DNA from 2 places in the Pararhizobium sp. O133 genome. Region 2 is predicted to be linked to the other one. Evidence: riboswitches for the same ligand, from Rfam matches in the RefSeq annotation. Region 2 holds a riboswitch; the other holds the start of a gene.
The links. Region 2 has a riboswitch for S-adenosylmethionine ahead of ACST81_RS21360 (O-succinylhomoserine sulfhydrylase). Riboswitches for the same ligand answer to the same signal wherever they lie in the genome.
Positions count from the first base shown of each region.

Region 1: linked by a shared signal. The riboswitch ahead of metA (homoserine O-acetyltransferase MetA) and the one ahead of ACST81_RS21360 (O-succinylhomoserine sulfhydrylase) in region 2 are both predicted to bind S-adenosylmethionine.

Region 1 is NZ_CP196426.1:746,092-754,815, reverse strand. Features, by position in the region: gene ACST81_RS03570 (DMT family transporter) at 1-696, opposite strand, end outside; gene ACST81_RS03565 (PLP-dependent aminotransferase family protein) at 785-2,203, shown strand; gene prmB (50S ribosomal protein L3 N(5)-glutamine methyltransferase) at 2,200-3,123, opposite strand; gene ACST81_RS03555 (pseudouridine synthase) at 3,268-4,056, shown strand; gene ACST81_RS03550 (DUF4345 domain-containing protein) at 4,058-4,483, opposite strand; SAM riboswitch at 4,627-4,704, shown strand; gene metA (homoserine O-acetyltransferase MetA) at 4,784-5,710, shown strand; gene ACST81_RS03540 (GNAT family N-acetyltransferase) at 5,707-6,159, shown strand; gene ACST81_RS03535 (aldose epimerase family protein) at 6,301-7,317, shown strand; gene ACST81_RS03530 (SDR family oxidoreductase) at 7,358-8,131, shown strand; tRNA gene ACST81_RS03525 (tRNA-Gly) at 8,344-8,418, opposite strand; gene ACST81_RS03520 (prolyl-tRNA synthetase associated domain-containing protein) at 8,669-8,724, shown strand, end outside.
Region 2 is NZ_CP196426.1:4,393,098-4,401,821, forward strand. Features, by position in the region: gene ACST81_RS21320 (S24 family peptidase) at 1-188, shown strand, start outside; gene ACST81_RS21325 (thermonuclease family protein) at 202-1,179, shown strand; gene ACST81_RS21330 (tellurite resistance TerB family protein) at 1,232-1,642, shown strand; gene ACST81_RS21335 (transporter substrate-binding domain-containing protein) at 1,647-2,519, opposite strand; gene ACST81_RS21340 (glycosyltransferase family 2 protein) at 2,613-4,514, shown strand; gene ACST81_RS21345 (hypothetical protein) at 4,526-4,888, opposite strand; tRNA gene ACST81_RS21350 (tRNA-Gly) at 4,903-4,976, opposite strand; gene ACST81_RS21355 (2'-deoxycytidine 5'-triphosphate deaminase) at 5,061-6,158, opposite strand; SAM riboswitch at 6,266-6,344, shown strand; gene ACST81_RS21360 (O-succinylhomoserine sulfhydrylase) at 6,389-7,573, shown strand; gene ACST81_RS21365 (CDP-alcohol phosphatidyltransferase family protein) at 7,625-8,233, opposite strand; gene apaG (Co2+/Mg2+ efflux protein ApaG) at 8,329-8,721, shown strand.

The sequences.
Region 1 (8,724 bases), 980 kb from region 2:
GCCGCGATACCAGAAGACGAAGCCGATGAGCATGCTGAACAGCGAAACGTAACCCAGGCTGACGAAAGCCGGCATTCCAATATTGGCAAAGCTCGGCGGCATCAGGGCGAAGGTGACCACGATCATCAGCGGCAGCGACAGGACCAGCGCCCAGCAGATCACCTGCCAGCCGCCGATCGTGCGCGACAGCCTGCCGCCCTCGGCATAACCGAGACCGCAGACAATAACCGCCGCCAGCATCAGCAGATCGCCGACCGGCGAGGCATTCAGGTCGCGCGTCGCCGCAAAGCCTGCGACAAGGACGCTGCCAAGAATGGAAAAGAACCAGAAGGCGGGCTTGGGACGTTCCCCGCCCCGGATGACCCCGAAAGTGGCGGTGGCAAGCGGCAACAAGCCGATGAAGACGATGGAATGGGCCGAGGTCACATGCTGCAGCGCCAGCGCCGTCAGCAAGGGAAAGCCGACCACGACGCCACCGGCCACGACTAGAAGCGACACGATCTCCCGGCCCGCCGGCCGCTTCTGTTTCAGGAGAACCAGAAGCAGCAAGCCGATGATGCCGGCGATCACCGCCCGTGCCACGGTGAGGAACACCGGATCGAAATCCATCACGGCAACGCGCGTAGCCGGAAGCGAGCCGCTGAAGATCAGCACGCCCATAAATCCGTTGAGCCATCCGGCCGTCGATCGATCCATCTGTCATTCCCCTGCTTCGATGACTTCCTTATCCTCCGCAAGCACTGTTCCCGCCAGCGACAGACTGATACAGTTTGGCAAAACTGTTATGGATCATATGGCAATACAGATGAGCGATGAAAACAAGGGACGCACCCGCGTCGTGATGGTGATGGACACGATCCGGCAGCGCATCGCCGGACGCAGCCTGACACCGGGCGCCAAGCTGCCATCCGTCCGCTCGCTGGCGACGACGCTGAAAGTCTCGATCTCGACGGTGGTCGATGCCTATGAACGGCTCGTGGCGGAAGGGGCGATCGTATCGCGGGCGGGCTCCGGCTTCTACGTCGCCAACCAGATCGCCCCCTTCGCGCTGTCGGAAACAGGGCCGAAGCTTGATCGCGCCGTCGATCCGTTCTGGATCTCGCGCCAATCGCTGGAGGCGAGCGAGGGAGATCTCAAGCCCGGATGCGGCTGGCTTCCGCCGTCCTGGCTGCCCGAGGACAGCATTCGCCGGGCGTTGAGAAACCTGTCGCGCGGCACTGCCTCCAGCCTTGCCGACTATGGCACGCCGCTGGGCCTGCCGGCCTTGAGGCAACTTCTTGCCCGGCGGTTTGCCGAGCGCAGCATCGAAGCATCACCGGACCAGATCATGCTGACGGATTCGGGCACGCAGGCGATCGATCTTCTTTGCCGCTTCCTGCTGGAACCCGGCGACACCGTGCTGGTCGATGATCCCTGTTATTTCAATTTCCATGCCCTGCTGCGCGCCCACCGGGCAAACCTGGTCGCCGTGCCCTATACGCCTGTTGGCCCCGACATCGAAATGTTCGCACAAATCGTCGCCACGCATCGGCCGCGGCTCTACATCACCAATGCCGGCATCCATAATCCGACGGGCGCAACGCTGTCCCCCGTCGTTGCCCACCGTGTCCTGAAGATTGCCGAACAGTTCGATCTCACCATTGTCGAGGACGATATCTTCGCCGATTTCGAGCACATGCCTGCCCCGCGCCTGTCGGCCTTCGATGGTCTGGAACGAGTCATCCTGATCGGCAGTTTTTCCAAGACGCTCTCGGCATCGGCGCGCTGCGGATTCATCGCCGCCCGGCCGCAATGGATCGAGGGTTTGACCGACCTGAAGATCGCCACCTCGTTTGGTGGTGCACGCCTGGATGCAGAACTGGTGCTGAACGTGCTCAGCGACGGCGGATACCGGAAGCATGTCGAGGCTCTGAGGGCGAGACTCGCGCAGGCAAGGGCCGAGGTCGCCGGCAAACTGAAGCCGCTCGGCGTCACGCCATGGATCGAGCCGCAGGCAGGGATGTTTCTGTGGTGCCGTCTTCCCGAGGGGATCGACGCGACCGCTGTCGCCCATGCCTCGATCAAGAGGCGTATCGTCATGGCGCCGGGGAATGCCTTCAGCCTGTCACAGGCCGCGACAGGCTTCATGCGTTTCAACGTCTCGCAATGCCTTGATACAAAGGTATTCGACGTGCTTGCCGACGTGCTGAAAGCGAGAAATTAAACCTCCACGCCGAGCGATTCCGCCGAGATCCAAAACACCGACTCTTCCTCTTCCGCGGTCTGCAGCCAGAGGAATTCCAGATCGGGAAACTCCGCCTCGAGGATTTCGCGGCCGGTGCCGATCTCGCAGATCATGCCGCCGCCGGGATTGAGGTGATTGGCCGCCTTTGCCAGGATTTCGCGGACGAGATCGAGGCCATCCACACCGCCGTCATGCGCCATGGCCGGTTCGGCGCGGAATTCGGCCGGATAGGCGTCCATCGCCACGTGATCGACATAGGGCGGGTTGGTGATGATCAGGTCGTACTTGCGGCCCTCGAGCGGCGTGAAAAGATCGCCCTCATGCAGGGTCACCTGATCTTCGACCTCATGCTCGGAGACATTGATCTTCGCCACGTCCAGCGCGTCGGGCGACAAATCGACCGCATCGACAGTGGCCCCGGGAAAGAATTTCGCGGCGAGGATCGCCAGACAGCCAGAGCCGGTGCAGATATCCACCGCGCTTTCGATGCTCAGGGGATCGGGCAGGAAGGACGAGCCCATATCGCCGGCATATTCGTTGAACAGGATTTCGCCGATATGCGAGCGCGGCACGATCACCCGTTCGTCGACATGGAAGCGGATGCCCTGGATATAGGCATGGCCGGTAATGTAGGACGTCGGCTTGCGGGTGGAGACGCGCGCTTCGATCCGCTCGGCCAGCAGCTGGCGTTCGGTCGTGAGCAGGCGGGCATCGAGAAAGGGATCGAGCGTATCGATCGGCAGGTCGAGGCTGTCGAGCAACAGGAAGGCCGCATCGTCGACCGCCGTCGTGGTGCCATGGCCATAGCTCAGCTCGGCCGCATTGAAACGGGAAATCGCATAGCGCCAGTAGTCCCTGAGGGTGACGAGGTCACGCGCAATATCGTCTGTGTTCACCATGGTCTCGCTTCCAAACGGTCGCCGCCTCGCTTATTGCCGTTGATGAACGGACGATGCGGCGATAACTGCACTCGGGTTGAGCTTCGCTCTAGAACGGCGGGGGCCGGCAGGTCAACAGTCCCGCGTGGCTTGAAGGATAGTGTGATGAAACAGGTCCGCAAGGGACGCAATTTCGCCGGCAAGCGACAGGCCGAAGCCCCGGGCGGCAAGCGGGTGACGCTTCCGCGCGCCCTGTCGAAACTCGGCTTCTGTTCGCGCACGCAAGCGGAGGAGATGATCGCCGCCGGTCGCGTGACGCTCGGTGGACGGGTGGTGACCGATCCCGGCACATGGGTCGATCTTTCCCATGCCGCGATTGCCGTCGATGGCAAGACGGTGGTGGCGGAACAGCCGGTCTACCTGATGTTGAACAAGCCGCGCGGACTGGTGACCACCCGCCACGATCCGGAAGGCCGGCCGACGGTGTTCGATTGCCTGAAGAATATGGACCACGCCCACCTCTCGCCGGTCGGCCGCCTCGACAAGGCGAGCGAGGGCCTGCTGCTCTTCACCAACGACACGGAATTTGCCCAGTCCCTGCTCGATCCCGAAACCCATGTCTCCAAGACCTATCATGTGCAGATCGATAATATCGCCGATCAGGATACGATGGAAGCACTGATGCGCGGCGTCCGGCAAGACGACGAGTTTCTCAAGGCGAAATCGGCACGGATGCTGCGTGAAGGCGGCAAGAATTCGTGGGTCGAAATCGAGCTCGACGAGGGACGCAACCGGCAAATCCGGCGTATGCTGGAAGCGGTGAATATCGCATGCCTGCGGCTTGTCCGCGTCGCCATCGGCAACCTCGTCCTCGGTGATCTGGAGAAGGGGGCCGTCCGCGCGCTGACGGATGATGAGGTCGACAATCTACGCCGGCTTTCCGGCATGAAGTGACCTATCGACGACCGAGTCGCGAGACACGACCGTGCCACAGCACGATGCATGGAACCACCAGCAGTTCCATTCCGAGCCCCAACAGATGCCCGATCGAAGGCACGCCGGCGATGACCAGCGACGAGAGCCGTGCCAGTCCGCCGCAAAACGTCAGAATAGCCAGGAGCCGGATACGCTCGGTCTTTTTTTCGATCGCCGGAATGCATGTGTACCAGCCGACGCCGAAGGCGAGGAACAGGCCGGACAGGAATCGAACATGACTGTCGAGATCGGTAGGACCAGCCTTGACGCCGAGGAAGCCGGCACCGGTCACCACACCGCAAAGGCCGGCAAACACCGGCAGGAGCGCCAGAACGGCGATCGTTACCTGCAACATCCGGCGCTGCCGGAAGTCCGCCGGGCTGATCTGATAGGCAAGACTCGTCATGGCATGTCCTCCTGAGACACCGGGAGTACGCGGACCACTGACTTGGAGTTTCATCGTGGAATTACACATCGGCGTGAACGGGGCGTCGGCAGGCAAAGAGGTCGTGCGGACCGACATTGATTTTCGTGTCGAGCGGCGCTATTTAAGCATCTCGTGGTGATTTGGCCGGCCGGCTTGCAGCCACGTTAAATAAGTCGCTAAAGGGCCGTGCGTGCGCAAGCAGCGGGGCCGGTAGCGATTCATCGTTGCCGGTTTTTTTATTCCGGCTTGTCCGCCTGTTCGTTTGACCGAGTGTTGTCCATGCCTATCAAGATTCCCGATACGCTGCCCGCCTTCGAAACCCTTGTCAAAGAGGGCGTGCGGGTGATGACCGAAACCATGGCGATCCGTCAGGATATCCGCCCGCTGCAGATCGGGCTGCTCAACCTCATGCCGAACAAGATCAAGACCGAAGTGCAGATGGCGCGCCTTGTCGGCGCCTCGCCGCTGCAGGTCGAGTTTTCCCTCATCCGGCTCGGCGGTCACAAGGCCAAGAACACGCCGGAAGAACACCTGCTGGCCTTCTACGAAACCTGGGAAGAGGTGAAGCACCGCACGTTTGACGGCCTGATCATCACCGGCGCCCCGGTCGAGATGCTGGAATACGAGGACGTCACCTATTGGGGCGAAATGCAGGACATCCTCAACTGGACACACACCAATGTCCATTCGACGCTCAACATCTGCTGGGGCGCAATGGCGGCGATTTACCATTTCCACGGCGTGCCGAAGCATACGCTGCGGGAAAAGGCCTTCGGCGTCTATCGCCACCACAATCTCAATCCATCCTCGCCCTATCTTTCCGGCTTCTCCGACGATTTCCAGATCCCTGTCTCGCGCTGGACCGAGGTGCGCCGCGCCGATATCGAAAAGGTGCCCGCGCTTGAAATCCTGATGGAATCCGAGGAGATGGGCGTTTGCTTCGTGCACGAGAAGGCGGGCAACCGGCTCTATGTCTTCAACCATGTCGAATATGACTCGACCTCGCTGTCGGACGAATATTTCCGCGACATCGATGCCGGCGTGCCGATCAAGATGCCGCACAACCATTTCCCGCACAACGACCCGGACCTGCCGCCGCAGAACCGCTGGCGCAGCCACGCACATCTGCTGTTCGGCAACTGGATCAACGATATCTACCAGACCACGCCCTATGATCCGGCGGATATCGGGAAGGACAGACGGTGAGCACACATCTTGTCATCCGCCCCATCCAGATCAGCGACGAGACCGAATGGCACCGTCTGTGGAAGGCCTATCTCGCCTTCTACGAAACGGTCTTGCCGGAAGCCATCCATGCCCTCACCTTCTCGCGAGTCACGAGCGGGGCGGCGCATGAATATGCGGGTTTCCTCGCGGTGCTGAACGGCAAGCCGGTCGGCCTTGCGCATTACCTGTTTCACCGCTCGTGCTGGCATGAACATTCGATCTGCTATTTGCAGGACCTCTATGCCGATCCGGAAGTGCGCGGACAGGGCATTGGTCGGGCTCTGATCGAGGCGGTCTATGCGCGTGCGAACGCCGAGCGGGCTGAGGAAGTTTACTGGATGACCCAGGATTTCAATGCGACAGCGCGCAAACTCTACGATCGGATCGCAGACAAGACGCCATTCATCGTTTATCAGAAGACGTTTTGAGCCAACCGGCAGCGTCTTTCAGGCAATGACGGGTGAGGAAATACTGCCAGCGGAAACGCCGCGGTGAATTGTATGACTTTTCGGTTGCCGACCCCAGCGAAATGACGCAGGTTGCCGCCGGGGCAGTGGAGGAAAACGGCCGTGCAGACACAGACAGATATTTTCGGCCATCTGCCGTCCGGGCAGGCCGTGCATCGCGTGGTCATTACCGGCGGCGGATTGACGGCACATATCCTGACCTGGGGCTCGGTCATCCAGGATCTGCGGCTCGATGGCCATGTCGCACCTCTTGTGCTCGGCTTCGACACTTTCCACGATTATCTGGACCATTCCCCCTATTTCGGCGCGACGCCGGGCCGCAACGCCAACCGCATCGGCGCAGGCCGCTTCTCGATCGACGGCACCGAATACCAGCTGGAAAACAACGAGAACGGCGTCACCCATCTGCATGGCGGCAGCGACGGCTTGGCCAAGCGCATCTGGGATATCGTCGAGCAGGCGGACAACCGTGTGGTCCTGCGGATCACCGATCCCGATGGCCGCGCCGGCTATCCGGGCAATTGCACCGTCACCTGCACCTATACGCTTGAAGACGGTGGTGTGCTCAATGTTCTCTATGAGAGCAGCACCGATCGCGCGACGATCTGCAACGTCTGCCAGCACAGCTATTTCAACCTCGACGGCACCGCCGATGCGCTCGGCCATGACGTGATGATCGCCGCCAACGACTATCTGCCGACGGACGAGCGGCTGGTGCCGACGGGCGAAGTCCGCCCTGTCGAGGGAACCGCCTTCGACCTGCGCACCATGACGTCGATGCGTCGCCAGTTGGAAGGCGACAAGATTGGCTACGACCACAATTTCTGCCTGGCCGAGGCGCGGGGGCCGAAGCAGTCGGTCGCACTCGTCCGCAGCATCAATTCCGGTGTCTCGCTGGAGGTCCGCACGACGGAGCCGGGCGTGCAATTCTATACCGGCTTCAAGATGGACGTGCCGGTGCCGGGGCTCGAAGGCCGTCGTTACGGACCGTTCGCCGGCTTCTGCCTGGAAACCCAGATCTGGCCGGACGCCGTCAATCATGCCAATTTTCCGGAAGGCGTCCTGCGGCCGGGCGAGACGCTGCGGCAGGAAACGGATTACGTCTTCACCAAGAGCTGATCACGGCAGCGATCAAACGCATTCAGGGAGGGAAGCGACGATGACCGACACGACAAGGAACCACGGCAAGATCGCACTTGTGACTGGCGGCGGCACCGGCGTTGGCCGGGCCATTGCCGAGGCCTTGGCGAAAAGCGGCTTTACCGTCGTCATTTCCGGCCGCCGTTATGACGTTCTGCAGAAGGCCGCGCATGAGATCGCCGAGGTAACGGGCGGCACGATCCGCGCCTTTGCCGCCGATGTCGGAGATCCGCAATCCGTCGCCACGCTGTTCAAGACCGTCGCCCATGATTTTGGCCGTCTCGACCTGCTCGTCAACAATGCAGGCATGGGCCTGCCGGCCGTGCCGATGGAAGACATCACCTTCGAACAGTGGAACGCCATCGTCGCGGCCAACCTGACGGGCGCCTTCCTGTGCACCCAGCAGGCGATGAAGCTGATGAAGGCGCAGACGCCGCGTGGCGGCCGTATCATCAACAATGGCTCGATCTCCGCTTCGACGCCGCGACCGCTTTCGGCGCCCTACACGGCGACCAAACATGCGGTTGCCGGCCTGACGAAATCGACCGCCCTCGACGGCCGCCCGTTCGACATCGCCTGCGGCCAGATCGATATCGGCAATGCCTCGACCGAGATGACCTCCCGCATGAGCGGCGGCGTGCTGCAGGCCAATGGCGAGATGGCCAGCGAGCCGACCATTCCGGCCAATCTCATAGCCGACGCCGTCGTCTACATGGCCGGACTGCCGCTTGATGCCAATGTGCTGACCATGACCGTCATGGCAACACAGATGCCCTATGTCGGGCGCGGTTGACCGGAAAACGCAGACCGTCCAGAAATAGCAAAGATGTGCATACGATGCCTTGCCGATCCATGGGCCGGCTTGCGATTCGGCTTGGCGTGGAAACTCATCTACCGATCATGGATGCAGAGCTTGAGTTTCGCCGCGACAGACACGGAAACGTGCGCCAGAATCGATAGTGGTTCATTTGGCGGCACAAGGCAATTTTTTCTCGGGAGAAAAAATGGAGCGGGTGAGGCGATTCGAACGCCCGACCCCAACCTTGGCAAGGTTGTGCTCTACCCCTGAGCTACACCCGCTCATCAACCTCGGTCCGGGGGTAGTCGGTGGACCGTGGCGTCGCTGCATTGTTGCTTGCGGCGACGGGCGCTATATGGCCCAGCCATTTTCCAAATGCAACAGGGAAATGACGCCGGATCCGAGAAATTTTTCGGAAATGTCGCAAGACCCTGAAAACAAGGCGTTTTACCGCCTTTGCAATCGACGCGATTGCGCTTGTCTGGGCTTGGCCGTAAAGCAGACGGCACTTTTACTCCCAAGGAACAGGCCATGAGCAACGCACAGCCGAAGACGCAAGACGAATTGTTCCAGTTTCTGGACAGCCT
Region 2 (8,724 bases):
GCGCCCAGATCCGGCGCGGCGACCGCGTCGTGGTCAAGACGACCGAGGGCGAGGTCATGGCCAAGATACTGGTCCGCCAGACCGCGCGCAGTATCGAACTGCTCTCGCTCAATCCCGATCATCCGAACCGAAGTTTCGAACTGAGCGATGTCGAATGGATCGCCCGCATCATCTGGGCCAGCCAATAGGACAGTTTTCCTGATGAAGAAGCATCTGCTCACCGCTGGCGGCGGCCTTCTCTGTATTGCGCTGACGATCTTCATTCTCATGAGCGGCGCCTCGACCATCCAGGGACGGCAGACGGCAGCGACACCGGATTTCACGCTTGAGACGCCGGATTTGAACGATGTGCCGGACCTCGGGGGAGACGCCATGGGCACGGATGTGCCGCTGCCCGGAGCAGACGGCGGGCAGACCGATACCGGGCCGGGTGACGGTGCGCCCGCTGATGTTGCGCCGATCGATGGAGGCCAGATTGGTGGAGACAAGGTCGAGGGCGGCGAACTCCTCTCGGACCCGACCAAATCCGATCCCGCGCTTTCCGGCTCCATCTCACTTCCATCCGGCGAAAGCGGCATGGTGGCGCCGCAGAACAGGGTGGTGCGCGATATCGGCCCGGAGCAATTCGGCCTTCCCGAGGAGGTGAAGGTACAGCCACTGGAACGGATCGAACCCCGCCAACCGCTATCGGATCCGGTCGCCAAGCCTCAGCCCGTGCCTGTCGTTCTGCGTCACCCCGTTGCCCTGTCGGCCGGTCTGATCCGCTTTGGTGACAGGCAGTTGCAACTGGAGGGACTGGCGCCGCAAGACGCGGAGCGGACCTGTGGTGATGGCGCCACGACCTGGCCCTGCGGCACGGTCGCACGCACTGCCTTCCGCAATTTCCTCCGCGCCCGTGCCCTTCGCTGCACCGTTCCGAAGAACGGCTGGCAGGGCACGGTAACGGCCGCCTGCACTGTCAGCGATCTCGATCCGGCCGCATGGCTGGCCGAAAACGGCTGGGCGGAAGCGCAGGCAGGTTCTCCGCTGACGAGCAAGGTGGATGCGGCCCGTAAATCCCGTCTCGGTTTCTTCGGCGACGATCCCAGGGATTTCGGCGCTACGCCCGAGGTACTCGACGGGATGGACATGGCCAACGAACCGCCGTTGGAGATGGATGAGGGAAAACAGGGCTTGTAAGCCGCGCCCGCCACCCATACCTGTGAAGCCCATCAAACAGCACGGACCCTCTATGCCCACGACCCTCAGCCATCACGAAGCCCTCATCTATGTCATGGTGATGATGTCGGCGGTCGATACCATGATGACCGATGACGAGTTGGAGCGCATCGGCCGGCTGACCGGTTTCCTGCCGGTTTTCGAAGGTTTCGACGATGAACATCTGACGCACACCGCCCGTGAATGCGCAGCCCTTCTCGCTGGCCCCGAGGGTCTGGATATCACGCTCGAGGTCGTGCGCGAGGCCTTGCCGTCACGCCTCTACGACACGGCCTATGCGCTGGCGGTCGAGATTGCCGCCGCCGATCATTCCATTCGCCAGGAGGAAATCCGTCTGCTGCAGTTGCTGCGCGACCGGCTGGGCCTCGACAAGCTCACCTGCGCGGCGATCGAGCGCGGTGCCATGGCCCGCTTTCGCAAATAGGAAGTTAATAGATACCGGCGGGGAAATAGCGCAGGTAGATCTCGTTGAGCCTGCCCTTTCGCGAAAGCTCGAGCAGCGCATGATCGATCGCCTGCGTCAGCGCCGGATCGCCCTTGCGGTTCATGATGGCCAGGCCTTCTCCGAGAAAGCGCGGCGAGAAATAGGCGCCATCGAGAAGAGTGCAGCAATTGGCCGCCTCGCTGCCGGCAGTCCAGAACGACAATTGCATGCCGTCGGAAAAAGCCGCGGCGATCTTGCCCTCTTTCAGTGCGGCAAGCATCGCCTCGCGTGCCGGAAAGGAGGTCGCGGTCAGCTTCGGAAAGAAGGCTTTTAGCATCGCCTCATGCGTGGTGCCGGCAACAACGCCGACCGGTCTGCTGCCGATTTCAGCGACGGACAGCGCATTGCCCATTACCCGCCGGTTGGCGGAGAAGCGGGCCGGCAGCTTCATGAAGACACGCGAGAAAGCGAAGCGCTGGCGCAATTCCGGGCTGATGCCGATACCGGCGACGACGGCTTCGCCCTGTCCGCCTTCCAGCGCCGGTTGCAATTCGGCGAAGGTTACCGCCTGGATCTGGCATTTGGCTTCGATGTCGAGTTCCCGGCAAATCTCGCGAACGAGATCGACATGAAAGCCAGAGAGCCGGCCTGATTGATCGATGAAATTGAATGGTGGGAAGTCGACCGTGGTCAGGAAGCGCAACCGCGCCAGACCGCTCAGGTCCGGCTTGGCGATCCGCTCGCGGGCATCGAACAGCAGCGGCATGTCATGAACATCGTCCTGAGCGTGCGATATGGCCGAAAAAGGCGCAACCAGAAGCACGCAAAGCGCGAAAATCCCATAAAATTTTAGGGATGCACGGAAAACGCGTGTCATTATGATTGTTCCCGGGGTCAGACAAGGGGATATTGCTGCGCAAGCAGCAACGGGGATTTCATGCGTCTCGGAGAATATCCGGACAATTCCGGAATGGCTACCGTAAACGAACCATCGGCCGCGTCCTCGACACCCGCTGCCGCACCGGCCCTGTTCGCGCCAGCGTTGAAGGAAGAAGGCCGCCTGCTTCTGCGGATGGGCATCGGCAAACCGCTGATCGCCCGAGCCATGCTCGCGGCGCAAAGCCACGGCACCACCGTCGAGGCGGAGCTTCTGGCCTCCAGCGAGATCGAAGAGACCATCTATTTCGAAGCGCTCGCCGAGATGCTCGGTCTCGATTTCCTGCCGGAGATTGATCCAGTTCGGGTACAGGATATTGCCGGCTTGGACATCCAGTTGCTTCGGCCTGAAACCCTGCGTATGCACCATCCCTCCAGGCCGCCGGTCACCATCATCGTTCCCTCGTTGACCCGCCTCAAGGACGTTGCAGCGCTTCTGGAACGGACACCGCTGCTTAGACAGTCGCTCGCCGCTTCGTCACCATCGGCGGTACGCGCCGCCGTCTGGCAGGCAGGGCGGCTCCGCCGGGTCTCGACCACGACCCGGTCCTTGTTCGAGACCGGACCGCTTCACAGCGCCCGCATCACCTTCTGGGGCAAACAGGGTTTTTACGCCGGCATCCTGCTGAGCAGTCTGCTGGTCATGGCCGTGACGCTGCCGATGCTTGGCCTGATGATGCTGCATGTCGTGCTGTCGCTGTTCTATCTCGCCAATTTCCTCGTCCGGTTCTATGCACTTGGTTGCGCCTTCAGGCAGGAACGAGCACCGGCGCGCCTCCCACAGGAACTACCGGAGGCGCCCTTACCGGTCTATTCTGTGCTGGTCGCGCTCTACAAGGAGAAGAGCGTCGCGGAGCAACTTGTCGATGCCCTCAACCGGATCGACTGGCCGCGCTCGCGGCTGGATATCAAGCTGGTTTGCGAGGAGGATGACCTGGAGACTATCGCGGCGCTGGAGGCCATGCGGCTTGCGCCGGAATACGAGATCGTCCGGGTGCCGGTGCACCTGCCGCGCACCAAGCCGAAGGCACTGACCTATGCGCTGCCGGGTGTGCGCGGCGCCTTTGTCACCGTCTATGACGCGGAAGATCGAATGCATCCCGGGCAGTTGCGCGAGGCCTATGCCGCCTTCCGCGCCGCCCCTTCACGCGTCATCTGCCTGCAAGCGCCGCTGATCGTCACCAACGCCCGGCAATCTTGGCTGAGCGCACTGTTTGCGGTGGAATATGCCGGCCTGTTCCGCGGTCTGCTGCCGATGCTGTCGCTGACCCGGCTGCCGCTACCGCTCGGTGGCACGTCCAATCATTTCCGCACCGCCGAACTCAAGCAGATCGGCGGCTGGGATCCCTACAACATGACCGAAGATGCCGATCTGGGCCTTCGCCTGCATCGGCTCGGCTATCGATCCCAGGTCATCTTCAAGCCGACTTTCGAGGAAGCGCCAATCACGCTACCAATCTGGCTCGGCCAGCGCACCCGCTGGTTCAAAGGCTGGCTGCAGACCTGGCTGGTGCTGATGCGCAGGCCAGCGCAATTGCGCCGGGAAATAGGCTGGCTCGCCTTTTCCGTCTTCCAGGTGCTGATCGCCGGCATGCTCCTGTCCTCGCTCTGCCACCCGGTCATTCTCGGCTTCCTCGTCTATCTCGGCTGGGCGATGGTTCAGGACGGAACCCATGTCGACAACTGGCTGACCTTCTGGCTGTTCGTCTGCGATGTCGTCAACATCTTCGGCAGCTACGCCGTCTTCATCGCGCTGGGGCTGAACCGGATGACGAAGCGGGAGAAGCGCGCGGTCGGTTGGCGCTGGGCGTTCGTGCCCATCTATTGGCTGATCATGTCATGGGCTGCCTGGCGGGCGCTGCTGGAACTGCGGACCAGCCCGTTCTCCTGGAACAAGACGCCCCACGTCGCCGTCGGCGCCACGGGTGACCACTAGAAGCGTTTCGCTCATTTGCGAGGAGACGCGTCGCCGACAAAATGCAGCGTATCGCCCTCCACCGGCGGCTTGTCGGTCACCACGGGTGGCTCGACGTCTGGACGCGCTTCATCGGCCTGATAGCGCTTCAGCACCCGCTCGATACTGTCGTAGCGCCGCATGAGCGAGATAATGCCCGGCAGCATGCCGTCGCGAAAATCATTGGTGGCGCTGAAGAACTTGAACTCGTTGGCGAGCACGTTCTTGAGTTGCTCACGCTCTTCTTCCAGCCGGCGCCGGTATTCGGAATTTTCCAAGAACATGGCGAGGCGACGTTTCCCGTTGCGTAAACTGCCTATAAAAACCGCCGCGACGGACGGCTGAAAATCGCGCAAGCACCGAAAGAGGGTGGAGCGGGTAGCGGGAATCGAACCCGCACGATCAGCTTGGGAAGCTGACAAGCTACCACTACATCATACCCGCAACGGCTGTGAGGTTTTCACCAAGCGCGGCTACCTGTCAAGGCGTTGCGTTGAGAAAACCGAACCCAAGAGGATGCCGCGCCGGCTATTCCGAGCGGAAATGCTTGGACAGTTTGAGGCCCTGCGCCTGGTAGTTCGAGCCGAGGCCGAGGCCGTAGAGGCCCTGCGGCCGCTCCATCATATGCTCATAGACCAGCCGGCCGACAATCTGGCCGTGTTCGAGGATGAAGGGGACCTCGTGGCTGCGGACCTCGAGCACGGCGCGGCTGCCCTTGCCGCCGGCCGAGACATGGCCGAAGCCGGGATCGAAGAAGCCGGCATAATGGACGCGGAACTCGCCGACCAGCGGATCGAATGGCGTCATCTCGGCGGCGTAGAGCGGCGGCACGTGCACGGCTTCGCGCGAGACGAGGATGTAGAATTCATCGGGATCAAGGATCAACTCGTCGCGGCCACGGCTGTAGAGCGGCTCCCAGAAATCGTAGATGCCATGCACGGCCTTCTTGTCGACGTCGACGACAGCTGTGTGATGCTTGCCGCGATAGCCGATCAGGCCGTCGTCGCCGGTGCCCTTGAGATCGATCGACAAGGCAATCCCCGCCCCCGAGACATTCGGCGTTTCGCTGGCGACCAGAACATCGCTTTCATGCAGCGCCATGACTTCGGCCTCTGTGAGCAGCGCGTGGCCGATGCGGAAGCGGATCTGTGACAGGCGCGAGCCGCGCCGGACGATGACCGGGAAGGTGCGCGGGCTGATCTCGAGATAAAGCGGGCCGGCATAGCCGGCGGGGATCTTGTCGAATTCCTGGGCACGATCGGTGATGACGCGGGTGAAGATATCGAGGCGGCCGGTCGAACTCTTCGGATTGGCGGAGGCCGACATCCCGGCCGGCAGGTCGAGGCTTTCCATCAGCGGCACGATATAGACGCAGCCGGTCTCCAGCACCGCCCCTTCCGACAAGTCGATGACATGCAGTTTCAGCCGGTCCAGCTTGTCGGCGACCAGATGACCGGGACCCGGCATGAAGCTGGCGCGCACGCGAAAAGCTTTCGAGCCCAGGCGTAGGTCGAGGCTTGCCGGCTGGATCTGGTCGATATCCAGCTTGGCTTCGCTTTTCAGCCGTCCTTCGTCAAACAGCGCCGCGATGGCGCGATCGGCTAGAATGCCCGTCGCCCTGGTCATCTCATCGTCCTCTTTGCCGCAAACGGCACGTCATAACCCAAATTGTCCCTGTGACATATCTTCTCGCTCGCGGGAATTGACGCAAGCACGGCTAATCAGTAAATACTGACTTATCCCGTGGTGATTTGGCCGGTCGGCTTGCAGCCACGTTAAACAAGTAGCTAAAAAGGCCGGGTTTGAAACCGGCTTGCTTTTTCGCGGCCGGTTTTTTTGTGTTGAAAGAGACGATAATGAGCAAAACCTGGCGCCCCGCGACACAGCTCGTTCATGGTGGCACGACCCGTTCCAATCATGGTGAAACCTCCGAAGCCATCTTCATGACGCAGGGCTTCGTCTACGACAGCTCGGAAGCCGCCGAAGCGCGCTTCAAGGGCGAGACCGACGGCTTCATCTACGCCCGCTACGGCAGCCCGACCAACGACATGTTCGAACAGCGCATGTGCATGCTGGAAGGCGCCGAGGATGCGCGCGCCACGGCATCCGGCATGGCCGCGGTTTCGGCTGCGATCCTCTGCCAGCTGAAGGCCGGCGATCATATCGTCGCGGCCCGTGCTTTGTTCGGCTCCTGCCGCTGGGTGGTGGAAACCCTGGCGCCGAAATACGGCATCGAATTCACGCTGATCGACGGGCGTTTCCTGGAGAACTGGGAAAAGGCGGTCAAGCCGAACACCAAGGTGTTCTTCCTCGAAAGCCCGACCAACCCGACGCTGGAAGTGGTCGATATCGCCGGCGTCGCCGAGATCGCCAACCAGATCGGCGCCAAGGTCATCGTCGACAATGTCTTTGCAACGCCGCTGTTGCAGAAGCCGCTGGAGCTTGGCGCCCATATCGTCGTCTATTCCGCGACCAAGCATATTGACGGACAGGGTCGCTGCCTTGGCGGCGTCATCCTTTCCGACAAGGAATGGATCAACGAGCACCTGCACGATTACTTCCGCCACACCGGCCCGGCCCTGTCGCCGTTCAATGCCTGGACGCTGCTGAAGGGCATCGAGACGCTGCCGCTCAGGGTGCGCCAGCAGAGCGAGAATGCGTCGCGCGTGGCCGATTTCCTCGCCGAGCAGAACCAGGTCGCCAAGGTCGTCTATCCCGGCCGCAAGGACCATCCGCAGGCCGATATCATCGCCCGGCAGATGAAGGGCGGCTCGACGCTGGTCTGTTTCGATCTGAAGGGCGGCAAGGAAGCGGCCTTCAAGCTGCAGAACGCGCTCGAGACCGTCCTGATCTCCAACAATCTCGGTGATTCCAAGAGCCTGATCACCCATCCGGCGACGACGACGCACAAGAACCTTTCCGAAGAGGCACGCAACGAACTGGGCATTTCGCCCGGCACCGTGCGCTTCTCGGCGGGGATCGAGGACAGCGAAGACCTGATAGAAGATTTTGCCCGGGCACTGAAATCCGTCCAGGCCTAATCATTCCCAGATCGTTCAAGACGCCCGTGTCCTGCCGGATGCGGGCGTTTTCTATGTCCTGAAGCTGGCACGAGCCAGCATCAGCCGCGACAGCGTCGTGTAGAAACAGACAAGCGCGAAGAGGACGGCGATCTCGGGAAACCAGTATGGGAAGAGGCAGAAAGCGAGGAAGACGGCGATCGTTTCGGTCGCTTCGGCAAGGCCGGTGGTGAAATAGAGTGATTTCGCGCCGCGCACATCCGTCGTCAGCCCGCGCCTCTCGGCCATGACGGCAAAGGCGAGGAAGCTCGCGCCGTTGATGTAGAAGGCGAGAAGCAGCAAGCCGCCGGCAACGCCGTTCTCGTACGGATCTGAAAGGATGAAGGCAAAGGGGATGAGGCCGTAGAAGGCGAAGTCGAGGACGATATCGAGGAAGCCGCCGAAATCGGTCTTTGCCGTGGCGCGCGCAACCGCCCCATCCAAACCGTCGCAGATCCGGCTGGCGGCGATTAGAATAAAAGCCGGCATCAATTTGTCGACTATGATGGCGAAGGCTGCCGCGAGCCCAAGCAGGAAACCGGCGACAGTGACGGCATTGGCACCGATGCCACGGGCCGCCAGAGCACGCCCGCCACGGTCAAGCCAAGGATCCAACTGCTTCCTGATAAGGCCGTCGAGCATGCTGTTTCGTATCCTTACAGTTTACCCTATCCGTTATTCTTGAAGAAACCATCTTGCTGTAGAGTATCGCCTATAGACTTGAAAAGGGTTTGCATATGTACCGCGCGCTCACTCGCGATATCGAGGTAACGGTCGAGCCGTATTATCTGGAGGAACAGTCCGATCCGGATGACAGCCGCTATGTCTGGGGCTACCGTATCCTGATCTCCAATCTGTCCGGCAAGACGGTGCGGCTGATGACACGCTACTGGCACATCACCGATGAAAACGGCCAGGTGGATGAAGTCAACGGGCCGGGCGTCATCGGCGAACAACCGGTTCTCAGCCCAGGCGATACCTACGAATACTCCTCAGGCTGCCCGCTCGACACACCATCCGGCGTGATGTTTGGCCATTACTCCATGGAAACCACCGAAGGCGAGGAATTCACAGTCGATATCCCCGCCTTCTCGCTGGATTCGCCCGGCCAGACCCGGACGTTGAATTAAAGC